DNA from 3 places in the Klebsiella sp. PK01 genome. Region 3 is predicted to be linked to each of the others. Evidence: predicted binding sites of a transcription regulator. Region 3 holds the regulator's gene; each other region holds the start of a gene.
What was found. Region 3 encodes sigma-54, which starts transcription at its own class of promoters, with help from an activator protein. Its sites were predicted from a motif close to GTTGGCACANNTTTCGCTNT; they were not measured.
Positions count from the first base shown of each region.

Region 1: the regulator sigma-54 is predicted to act here: its motif matches at 2,145-2,164, upstream of norV (anaerobic nitric oxide reductase flavorubredoxin).
Region 2: the regulator sigma-54 is predicted to act here: its motif matches at 1,785-1,804, upstream of glnA (glutamate--ammonia ligase).

Region 1 covers NZ_JBYEZM010000003.1:112,166-115,415, reverse strand. Annotated here, with positions in the region: gene norW (NADH:flavorubredoxin reductase NorW) at 1-653, opposite strand, end outside; gene norV (anaerobic nitric oxide reductase flavorubredoxin) at 650-2,098, opposite strand; gene norR (nitric oxide reductase transcriptional regulator NorR) at 2,286-3,250, shown strand, end outside.
Region 2 covers NZ_JBYEZM010000011.1:13,583-16,832, forward strand. Annotated here, with positions in the region: gene glnL (nitrogen regulation protein NR(II)) at 1-101, opposite strand, end outside; gene glnA (glutamate--ammonia ligase) at 290-1,699, opposite strand; gene typA (ribosome-dependent GTPase TypA) at 2,076-3,250, shown strand, end outside.
Region 3 covers NZ_JBYEZM010000003.1:705,727-708,976, reverse strand. Annotated here, with positions in the region: gene ptsN (PTS IIA-like nitrogen regulatory protein PtsN) at 1-255, opposite strand, end outside; gene hpf (ribosome hibernation promoting factor) at 314-601, opposite strand; gene rpoN (RNA polymerase factor sigma-54) at 624-2,057, opposite strand; gene lptB (LPS export ABC transporter ATP-binding protein) at 2,105-2,830, opposite strand; gene lptA (lipopolysaccharide ABC transporter substrate-binding protein LptA) at 2,837-3,250, opposite strand, start outside.

The sequences.
Region 1 (3,250 bases), 590 kb from region 3:
ACGCGAATGCCGTCGGCGGTTTGCTCCAGCCCCTCAAGCTGCGTTTTGAGCATCAGATGTACGCCCATCTCGGTAAGCCGATGCTGCAGGCGGCTGCTGGCCTCCGGCGGCATCAGCGCCGCCAGCACGCTGGCTGAGTTATCGACTACCGTTACCGCTTTACCGGCGCGGCAGAAATCCATCGCCAGTTCGCAGCCAATCAGGCCGCCGCCGACGATCAGCACCCGTTTGGCATCGCGGAGCTGGCTCTGCGCCGCGCCATATTCGCGCTGGCTGTTCAGCGTCAGCATCAGCTCGCGCCCCGGCACCGGCGGGATAAACGGCGTCGCGCCGGTGGCCAGCACCAGTTTGTCGTAGCGCCACTGGTTATCCTGGCTCTTCACTAACCGGTTTTCGGCGTCGATATCGCTTACCCAGGTATGGGGAAACAAACGCAGATTGTACTGCTCGGCGAACTCACCTGCGCTTTGCAGGGTCAGATCGTCGGCCTTCTGCCCGCGGCTGATGACATGGCTGAGATCCGGTTTGTTGTACTCATCCATGCTATCGGCGGCGATTAACGTCAGCGGAATTTGCGTATCCTGCTTACGAATATTTTTCACCAGCTGGCGGGCCGCGAAGCCCGAGCCGATGATGACGATGCCATCACTCATTTTGCCTCCATCGCCAGTACGTCAAAGACATCTTTGCCAAGAGAACACTCAGGGCAGAGGAAATTGTCCGGCACTTCACTCCACGGCGTACCCGGCTGTACATCCTGGTTAGGTTCGCCTTTCGCCGGGTCATAGACCCACTGGCACACGCTGCACTGCATCATGGGACCGAGATCGGCGGCCGCGGCGGCGGCACAGGCGCAGTCCCGTTGTTCCGGCGTTGTCGCTGCTTCAGCAACCGGCAGCGGCGAGAGGGCCCACTGGCGGGCGATGTCGCGACCGTGTTGGCGGCACAGTTCTAGCGCGTCAATATCCGGGCGCCATTTGGCTTTCAGGCTCAGCGACATCTCAAAACCGGCATCCTGCAGGCGGGTGGACAGGCGGTCTACCGCGCCGCCGCTCCAGCCGTGCGAGCCAAAGGCGCTGGCGCGTTTATTGCGAAAACGCAGCCCGGTCATCTCTTCCACCAGCCCGGCGATTTTCGGCATCATCACGTTGTTCATGGTGGAGGTGCCCACCAGTACGCCTTTCGAGCGGAAAACGTTGGTCAGAATGTCGTTTTTGTCGCTGCGGGCGACGTTAAAGATTTTCACCGCCACCCGTGGATCAACCTCGGTGATCCCCTGAGCGATGGCGTCCGCCATCATACGAGTGTTATTGGACATGGTGTCGTAGAAGAGGGTGATGCGATCTTCCTGATAATCCGCTGCCCACTCGAGGTATTTCTCGACGATTTGCGTCGGGTTATCGCGCCAGACCACGCCATGGGAGGTGGCAATCATATCCACCGGCAGGTTGAAACCGAGGATTTCGGTAATTTTCGGCGTCACCAGGCGGCTGAACGGCGTCAGGATGTTGGCGTAGTAGCGCTGGCACTGTTCGTACAGTTCAATCTGGTCCACTTCATCGTTGAACAGGTGTTCGTCGCAGTAGTGCTGGCCGAAGGCGTCGTTGCTGAACAGCACCGCGTCGCCGGTCAGGTAGGTCATCATGCTGTCAGGCCAGTGCAGCATCGGCGTTTCCACGAAGATCAGCTGTTTACCATTACCGATATCGAGAGTATCGCCGGTTTTCACCACGTGGAAGTTCCACTCTGGATGATGATGGTGGCCGTTGATCGAGTCGATGGCGTTGGCGGTGCAGTAAATCGGCGTATCCGGGATCTGCATCATCAGTTCGGTCAGCGCGCCGGCATGGTCCTCTTCGGCATGGTTAATGACGATGTAGTCGAGGTCAGCCAGATCGATTTCGCTGCGCAGGTTCTGTACGAACTCGCGGCTGAATTTATGATCGACGGTATCGATCAGCACGTTTTTCTCTTCACGGATGAGATAGCTGTTATAGCTGCTGCCGCGCAGCGTTTTATATTCGGTACCGTGGAAATCACGCACTTCCCAATCGCGTTGGCCAACCCAAAGAATGTTATTTTTAACCGCAATAGACATAGCAACCTCAATCAATACAGTGTGTTTAAACTCAGTTGATTGGCTTATATCAAGTTGCGTGCCAACTTTTTAATTCATTGATAATTAGCTATTTTTAATTTTTGCTGATTTTGGTTGCTGTCAAAATGACTATTGTTAAAATAGTCGATATGACAATGTGTATTGTCAAAATGACAATGGAGCGGCAATGAGTTTTTCCGTCGACGCGCTGGCGAGAATCGCCATTGATTTACAAAGCGATATCGGTCACAGCGACCGTTTTTCGCGCCTGATTACTACCCTGCGGCAGATTCTCGGCTGCGATGCCTCGGCGCTGCTGCGCTATGAGGCGCATCAGTTTGTGCCGCTGGCGATCGATGGCCTGGCGCAGGATGTGCTCGGTCGGCGCTTTGCCCTGGAAGGGCACCCGCGGCTTGAGGCGATTGCGCGTGCCGGGGATGTGGTGCGCTTCCCGGCGGATAGCGACTTGCCCGACCCCTACGACGGGCTGATCCCCGGCCATGAGAGCCTGAAGGTTCACGCCTGCGTTGGCCTGCCGCTGTTTGCCGGGCAGACGCTGATTGGCGCGCTGACCCTGGACGGGATGGATGCCGACCGTTTCGATAGCTTCAGCGATGAAGAGCTGCGGCTGATTGCCGCGCTGGTGGCTGGCGCCTTGAATAACGCGCTGCTCATCGCCCGCCTTGAGGCGCAAAACGTGTTGCCGGCGCAGCCGGTGAATTACGCGCAGCCTGAGCGTCAGGAGATTATCGGCCTGTCGGCCCCTATGTTGCAGCTGAAAAAAGAGATCGATATCGTCGCCGCCTCGGATTTAAACGTGCTGATTAGCGGCGAAACCGGCACCGGTAAAGAGCTGGTGGCGAAGGCGGTGCATCAGGGGTCGCCGCGAGCCGCTAACCCGCTGGTCTATCTCAACTGCGCGGCGCTGCCGGAAAGCGTGGCGGAGAGCGAGCTGTTCGGTCATGTGAAAGGGGCGTTTACCGGGGCTATCAGCAACCGCAGCGGTAAATTTGAGATGGCTGATAACGGCACCCTGTTCCTTGACGAAATCGGCGAACTGTCGCTGGCGCTGCAGGCGAAACTGCTGCGCGTGCTGCAGTATGGCGATATTCAGCGCGTCGGCGATGACCGCAGCCTGCGGGTCGATGTGCG
Region 2 (3,250 bases), on a different contig from region 3:
GGGTTGGCATAATGCACCGCGAGGTCGTCATCGACTAATAAGATACTGTGGATCAGCGAGTTGAGGATCTGCCCAGCATCGGGCTGTGTGCCTGTTGCCATCTGACAGTCTCCTGAAATGGTTGCACTATTTTAGTGCAGTATAGCTTTTTATTGGTAAAAAGCGCGAGAGATCAGCGTGTTGCTGGTGAAAAAAGCCCATCCTGAGATGGGCTGAAAGTTTCCACGGCAACAAAACATCCCTGGTATCCCGTGCCACAACACGGGAACACCATGGATTTACAGCAAAATCAGACGCTGTAGTACAGTTCGAACTCAACCGGGTGCGGAGTCATACGTACGCGGTCGTTTTCTTCAATGCGCAGGGCGATGTAAGCATCGATAGCTTCGTCAGTGAAGACGCCGCCTGCGGTCAGGAACTCGCGGTCTGCATCCAGAGCCTGCAGGGCTTCTTCCAGAGAACCGGCAACCTGCGGGATTTCTTTCGCTTCTTCCGGCGGCAGATCGTACAGGTTTTTGTCCATCGCATCGCCAGGATGGATTTTGTTTTTAATACCGTCGAGGCCGGCCATCAGCAGCGCGGCAAAGCACAGGTACGGGTTGGCAGCCGGGTCCGGGAAGCGTACTTCGATACGACGCGCTTTCGGAGAGGCGACCACTGGAATACGGATGGAAGCAGAGCGGTTACGGGCGGAGTAAGCCAGCATGACCGGCGCTTCGTAACCCGGGACCAGACGCTTGTAGGAGTTGGTGGTCGGGTTCGCCAGGGCGTTGATCGCTTTAGCGTGCTTGATAACGCCGCCGATGTAGTGCAGCGCTTGCTCAGACAGGCCCGCGTATTTGTCGCCGGAGAACAGGTTTACGCCGTTCTTGGACAGGGACATGTGGCAGTGCATGCCGGAACCGTTATCGCCAAACATTGGTTTTGGCATGAAGGTCGCGGTTTTACCGAAACGGTGAGCGACGTTGTGTACAACGTATTTGTAGATCTGAATTTCGTCCGCTTTTTTGGTCATGGTGTTGAAGCGGGTGGCGATTTCGTTCTGACCTGCAGTTGCCACTTCGTGGTGGTGAGCTTCAACAACCAGGCCCATCTCTTCCATGATCATACACATGGTAGAACGGATGTCCTGAGAGGAGTCTACCGGCGGAACCGGGAAGTAACCGCCTTTCACGCCCGGACGGTGGCCTTTGTTGCCGCCTTCGTATTTGGTAGAAGAGTTCCATGCGCCTTCGATATCGTCAATGGCTACGTGGGAACCAGAGATGGATGCGCCAAAGCGGATGTCATCGAACAGGAAGAATTCTGGTTCCGGCCCGAACAGAACGGTGTCGGCGATGCCGGTGGCGCGCAGGTATTCTTCAGCGCGCTTGGCGATAGAGCGCGGGTCGCGGTCGTAGCCCTGCAGGGTGCCTGGTTCCAGGATATCGCAGCGGATGATCAGCGTAGGTTCTTCGTAGAACGGGTCGATCAGCGCCGTGGTGGCATCCGGCATCAGGACCATGTCGGATTCGTTAATACCTTTCCAACCGCCAATCGAGGAGCCATCAAACATTTTGCCTTCTTCAAAGAATTCGGCATTTACCTGATGGGAAGGAATCGTGACGTGCTGTTCTTTACCTTTGGTATCGGTGAAGCGCAGATCGACAAACTTCACTTCGTGCTCGTTCAGCATCGTCAAAACGTGTTCAGCGGACATACTTAAACTCTCCCGGATTGGTCATTGTCGTCGTGGTAACGAACTTCTTACTACTTAAAAGTGGCGTTGTTGCCTTAAAAAATATAAAGCGAAATCTGTGCCAACTTTTAAAAGTACGGTAAAACGCTGTATCATGCGCACCATAGTGCAAAAGGACTGCACCATGATGGAGATAATGCACCAAAATAGTGCCTCGATGTGAACATTGAGCACCATTTTGGTGCAATTTTTATTACGGTGCCCTTTTATCGCTCCGTGAAAGCGATCACAAACAAACTCTGCAATACTTGTTTGCGGAGGATCTTTGTGATCCTGTTCAGTCCTTCGCTTAATACGTGTACAATAACGCGCTATTTCTAATGCCTGAGGCAAAGTTGTGATCGAAAATCTGCGTAATATCGCCATCATCGCGCACGTCGACCATGGTAAAACTACCCTGGTTGATAAGCTGCTACAGCAATCCGGTACGTTCGACGCACGTACTGAAGCACAAGAACGTGTGATGGACTCCAACGATTTGGAGAAAGAGCGTGGGATTACCATCCTCGCTAAAAACACTGCAATCAAATGGAATGATTACCGTATCAACATCGTTGATACCCCAGGGCACGCCGACTTCGGAGGTGAAGTTGAGCGTGTTATGTCCATGGTTGACTCTGTGCTGCTGGTGGTTGATGCCTTTGATGGCCCGATGCCGCAGACGCGCTTTGTTACCAAAAAAGCGTTTGCTCACGGTCTGAAGCCGATCGTGGTCATCAACAAAGTTGACCGTCCGGGCGCGCGTCCGGATTGGGTTGTCGACCAGGTATTCGACCTGTTCGTTAACCTCGACGCGACCGACGAACAGCTGGACTTCCCGATCGTTTACGCTTCCGCGCTGAACGGTATCGCGGGTCTGGACCACGAAGACATGGCTGACGACATGACCCCGCTGTACCAGGCGATTGTTGACCGTGTACCGGCGCCGGACGTTGACCTTGACGGTCCGCTGCAGATGCAAATCTCCCAGCTCGACTACAACAACTACGTTGGCGTAATCGGCATTGGTCGCATCAAGCGCGGTAAAGTGAAGCCGAACCAGCAGATCACTATCATCGATAGCGAAGGGAAAACCCGCAACGGTAAAGTTGGTAAAGTACTGACTCACCTGGGTCTCGAGCGTATCGAGAGCGACGTAGCCGAAGCTGGCGACATCATCGCGATCACCGGTCTGGGCGAGCTGAACATCTCCGACACCATCTGCGACCCGCAGAACGTCGAAGCGCTGCCGGCGCTGTCTGTTGATGAGCCGACCGTATCTATGTTCTTCAACGTCAACACCTCTCCGTTCTGCGGTAAAGAAGGTAAGTTCGTTACCTCTCGCCAGATCCTGGACCGTCTGAACAAAGAGCTGGTGCACAACGTTGCGCTGCGCGTTGAAGAAACCGAAGACGCCGATGCGTTCCGCGTTTCTGGTCGTGGTGAACTGCACCTGTCCGTTCTGATTGAAAACATGCGTCGTGAAGGTTTCGAGATGGCGGTTTCCCGTCCGAAAGTTATCTTCCGCGAAAT
Region 3 (3,250 bases):
GCCAACGGCGCGCAGGGTATCCTCTTCAAGCTTGCCGTGAGGGATCGCAATGCCGTTGCCGATCCCGGTACTGCCCATTTTTTCACGGGTCAGGATCGCTTCAAAGACCACCTGCGGCGGTAAACCTAGCTGCTTCGCCGCCAGTTCGCTGATGATTTCCAGCGCGCGTTTCTTGCTCTGGCAGTGAACCTGGCTACGGGTACAATCCTGGTTAAGGACATTGCTCAGTTGTAGAGCGGAATCGTTGTTCATCATAATTTCACCTGAGCTGCCCTTATCCGCGGGCTGCGGATAAGGGCGATCGCCCGGACAATTAGTGTTGTTTCAGTTTATCTTTATGTTTTGTTAACTGTCTTGCCAGCTTATCGATAAGACCATCGATAGCGGCATACATATCCTGCCCTTCCGCACTGGCATGGATTTCGCCACCGTTGACATGCAAATTGGCGTCCGCGATTTGCGTCACCTTCTCTACTTTTAACACAATATAGACCTGGTTGATCCTATCGAAAAACTGCTCCAGTTTGCTGAACTTCGTGGTGACGAAGTCGCGCATAGCAGGAGTGATCTCGACGTTGTGTCCTGTAATGTTGAGCTGCATAGTGTCTTCCTTATCGGTTGTGTCAGACCAGTTGTTTGCGCTGGTTTGACGGCGGAATGGATAAAGACTCTCGGTACTTAGCAACAGTGCGCCGTGCCACCATAATACCCTGATCGGAGAGCATGGTGGTGAGCTTGCTGTCGCTCAACGGCTTCGCGGGGTTTTCCGCGGCGATTAACTTCTTCACCAGCGCGCGAATGGCGGTAGACGAGGCTTCGCCGCCGCCTTCGGTATTGACATGGCTGGAGAAGAAATACTTCAACTCAAAAATACCTCGTGGACTGTGCAGATATTTTTGCGTGGTAACGCGTGAAATTGTTGATTCATGCATCTCGACGGCCTGGGCGATATCCGCCAGCACCATCGGTTTCATAAATTCTTCGCCCTGCTCAAAGAAGGCCTGCTGCTGTTCGACGATGCAGCGGCTGACGCGCAGTAGGGTATCGTTACGGCTCTCAAGGCTCTTAATCAGCCAGCGGGCTTCCTGCAGGTTGCTGCGGATAAATTGGCTGTCGGCGTCGTTGCGCGCATTATTGCCCATCGCCGCGTATTGCTGATTAATCTTCAGCCGCGGAATGCTATCGGAATTGAGCTCGACAACCCAGCGGCCGCTAACCTTGCGCACCAGCACATCCGGGATCACGTACTCCGGCTCGCTGGTTTGTATGGACTGCCCCGGCCGCGGATCCAGCGACTGGATCAGGCAAACCGCCTCTTTCAGAACGTCTTCTTTCAAGCGGGTGACGCGCATCAGGCTGCGGAAATCGTGGTTGGCCAGGAGATCAAGATGCTCGCTGATGATCAACCGCGCCTCTTCCAGCCACGGCGTCTCTTTGGCAAATTGTGAAAGCTGGATCAGCAGGCAGTCACGGAGATCCCTGGCGGCGACGCCGACCGGATCGAAACGCTGCACGCGTTTGAGTACCGCTTCCACTTCCTCAATGCCAATTTCATCATCTTCGATACTATCGACAATGTCCTGAATGGGAATAGTAAGGTAGCCGGTATCGTCAACGGCATCGACGATGGAGGTGGCAATCGCGCGGTCGGTATCGGTGAAAGGCGTGAGCTCAACCTGCCACATCAGATAATCCTGCAGGCTCTGGGTGGTTTCACCCTGATAGATCGGCAGTTCATCGTCCTGGTAGTCGACGCCATTACCCGACGGCGTGCCGGCGGTGTAGATTTCATCCCAACTGGCGTCCAGCGGGAGCTCGTCCGGCATCTCTTTTTGTTCGAGCGCGTCGACGGTATCCAGAGACTCGCGGTCCTCGGCTTCTGTGGTTTCAACCTCTTCGTGAAGATCGGTTTGCTCAAGCAACGGGTTACTCTCCAGCGCCTGCTGGAGTTCTTGCTGGAGTTCTAACGTGGACAGCTGCAACAAGCGGATGGCCTGCTGCAGTTGGGGCGTCATGGCAAGCTGTTGGCTTAGCCTTAATTGCAAACCTTGCTTCATGTTCAGGGTCAATATCTCCGGCTAAAACGTCTATAACCTCTACCCTATCAGAGTCTGAAGTCTTCCCCAAGGTACACGCGTTTAACCTGCTCGTCTTCAAGGATTTGCTGCGGGGTGCCGTGGGCGATGAGATGGCCCTGGCTTACGATATAAGCTCGTTCACAGACCGCCAGCGTCTCCCTGACGTTATGGTCAGTAATGAGTACGCCAAGCCCGCTGTCGCGCAGGTGTTCGATGATGCGTTTAATATCGATAACGGAGATGGGGTCGACCCCGGCGAACGGTTCATCCAGCAGGATGAATTTGGGGTTCGCCGCCAGCGCGCGGGCGATTTCGACGCGGCGGCGTTCACCGCCGGAGAGCGCCTGGCCCAGGCTATCGCGCAGGTGTTCGATGTGGAATTCTTCCATCAGCTCTTTAGCGCGATCTTCACGCTGCTCGCTGCTGAGATCGTCGCGAATCTGCAGCACCGCCATCAGGTTATCGTAGACGCTCAGGCGGCGGAAGATAGAGGCTTCCTGCGGCAGGTAACCAATGCCGCGGCGCGCGCGCGCGTGCAGCGGCAGCAGACTGATATCTTCATCGTCAATGATAATGTTGCCGGCATCGCGCGGCACAATGCCCACCACCATATAAAAGGTGGTGGTCTTACCGGCGCCGTTCGGGCCCAGCAGACCGACGATTTCACCGGAGTTGACGGTCAGGCTGACGTCTTCCACCACGCGGCGGCCTTTGTAGGCTTTGGCGAGGTTTTTTGCAGTTAATGTTGCCATAACGGATTACTTACCTTTCTTTTGCTGATCGCCGCTTTTGTCCTGCAACTGCGAAGGCACCAGTACCGTAGTCACGCGACCGCCTTTGTTGCTGAAGGCCTGCATTTTCTGCTCTTTCACCAGATAGGTGATTTTATCGCCCTGAATATTGCTATCCAGCTGTTCCAGATGCGCGTTACCGGTCAGCACCACGAAATCGTTCTGCAGTTCATAATGCATTTTCGACGCGCGGCCTTTCACCGGTTTGCCGTTGTCCTGCATCTGATAGAAGGTGGCCGGATTGCCGAAACCGTCGATCACCTCTTTGCCTTTTTCACCGCCAGGGCGGGTAACCACGACTTTGTCGGCATTGATCTTAATGGTCCCCTGGGTAACGACCACGTTACCGGTGAAGGTCACGACGTTACCCTGCATATCCAG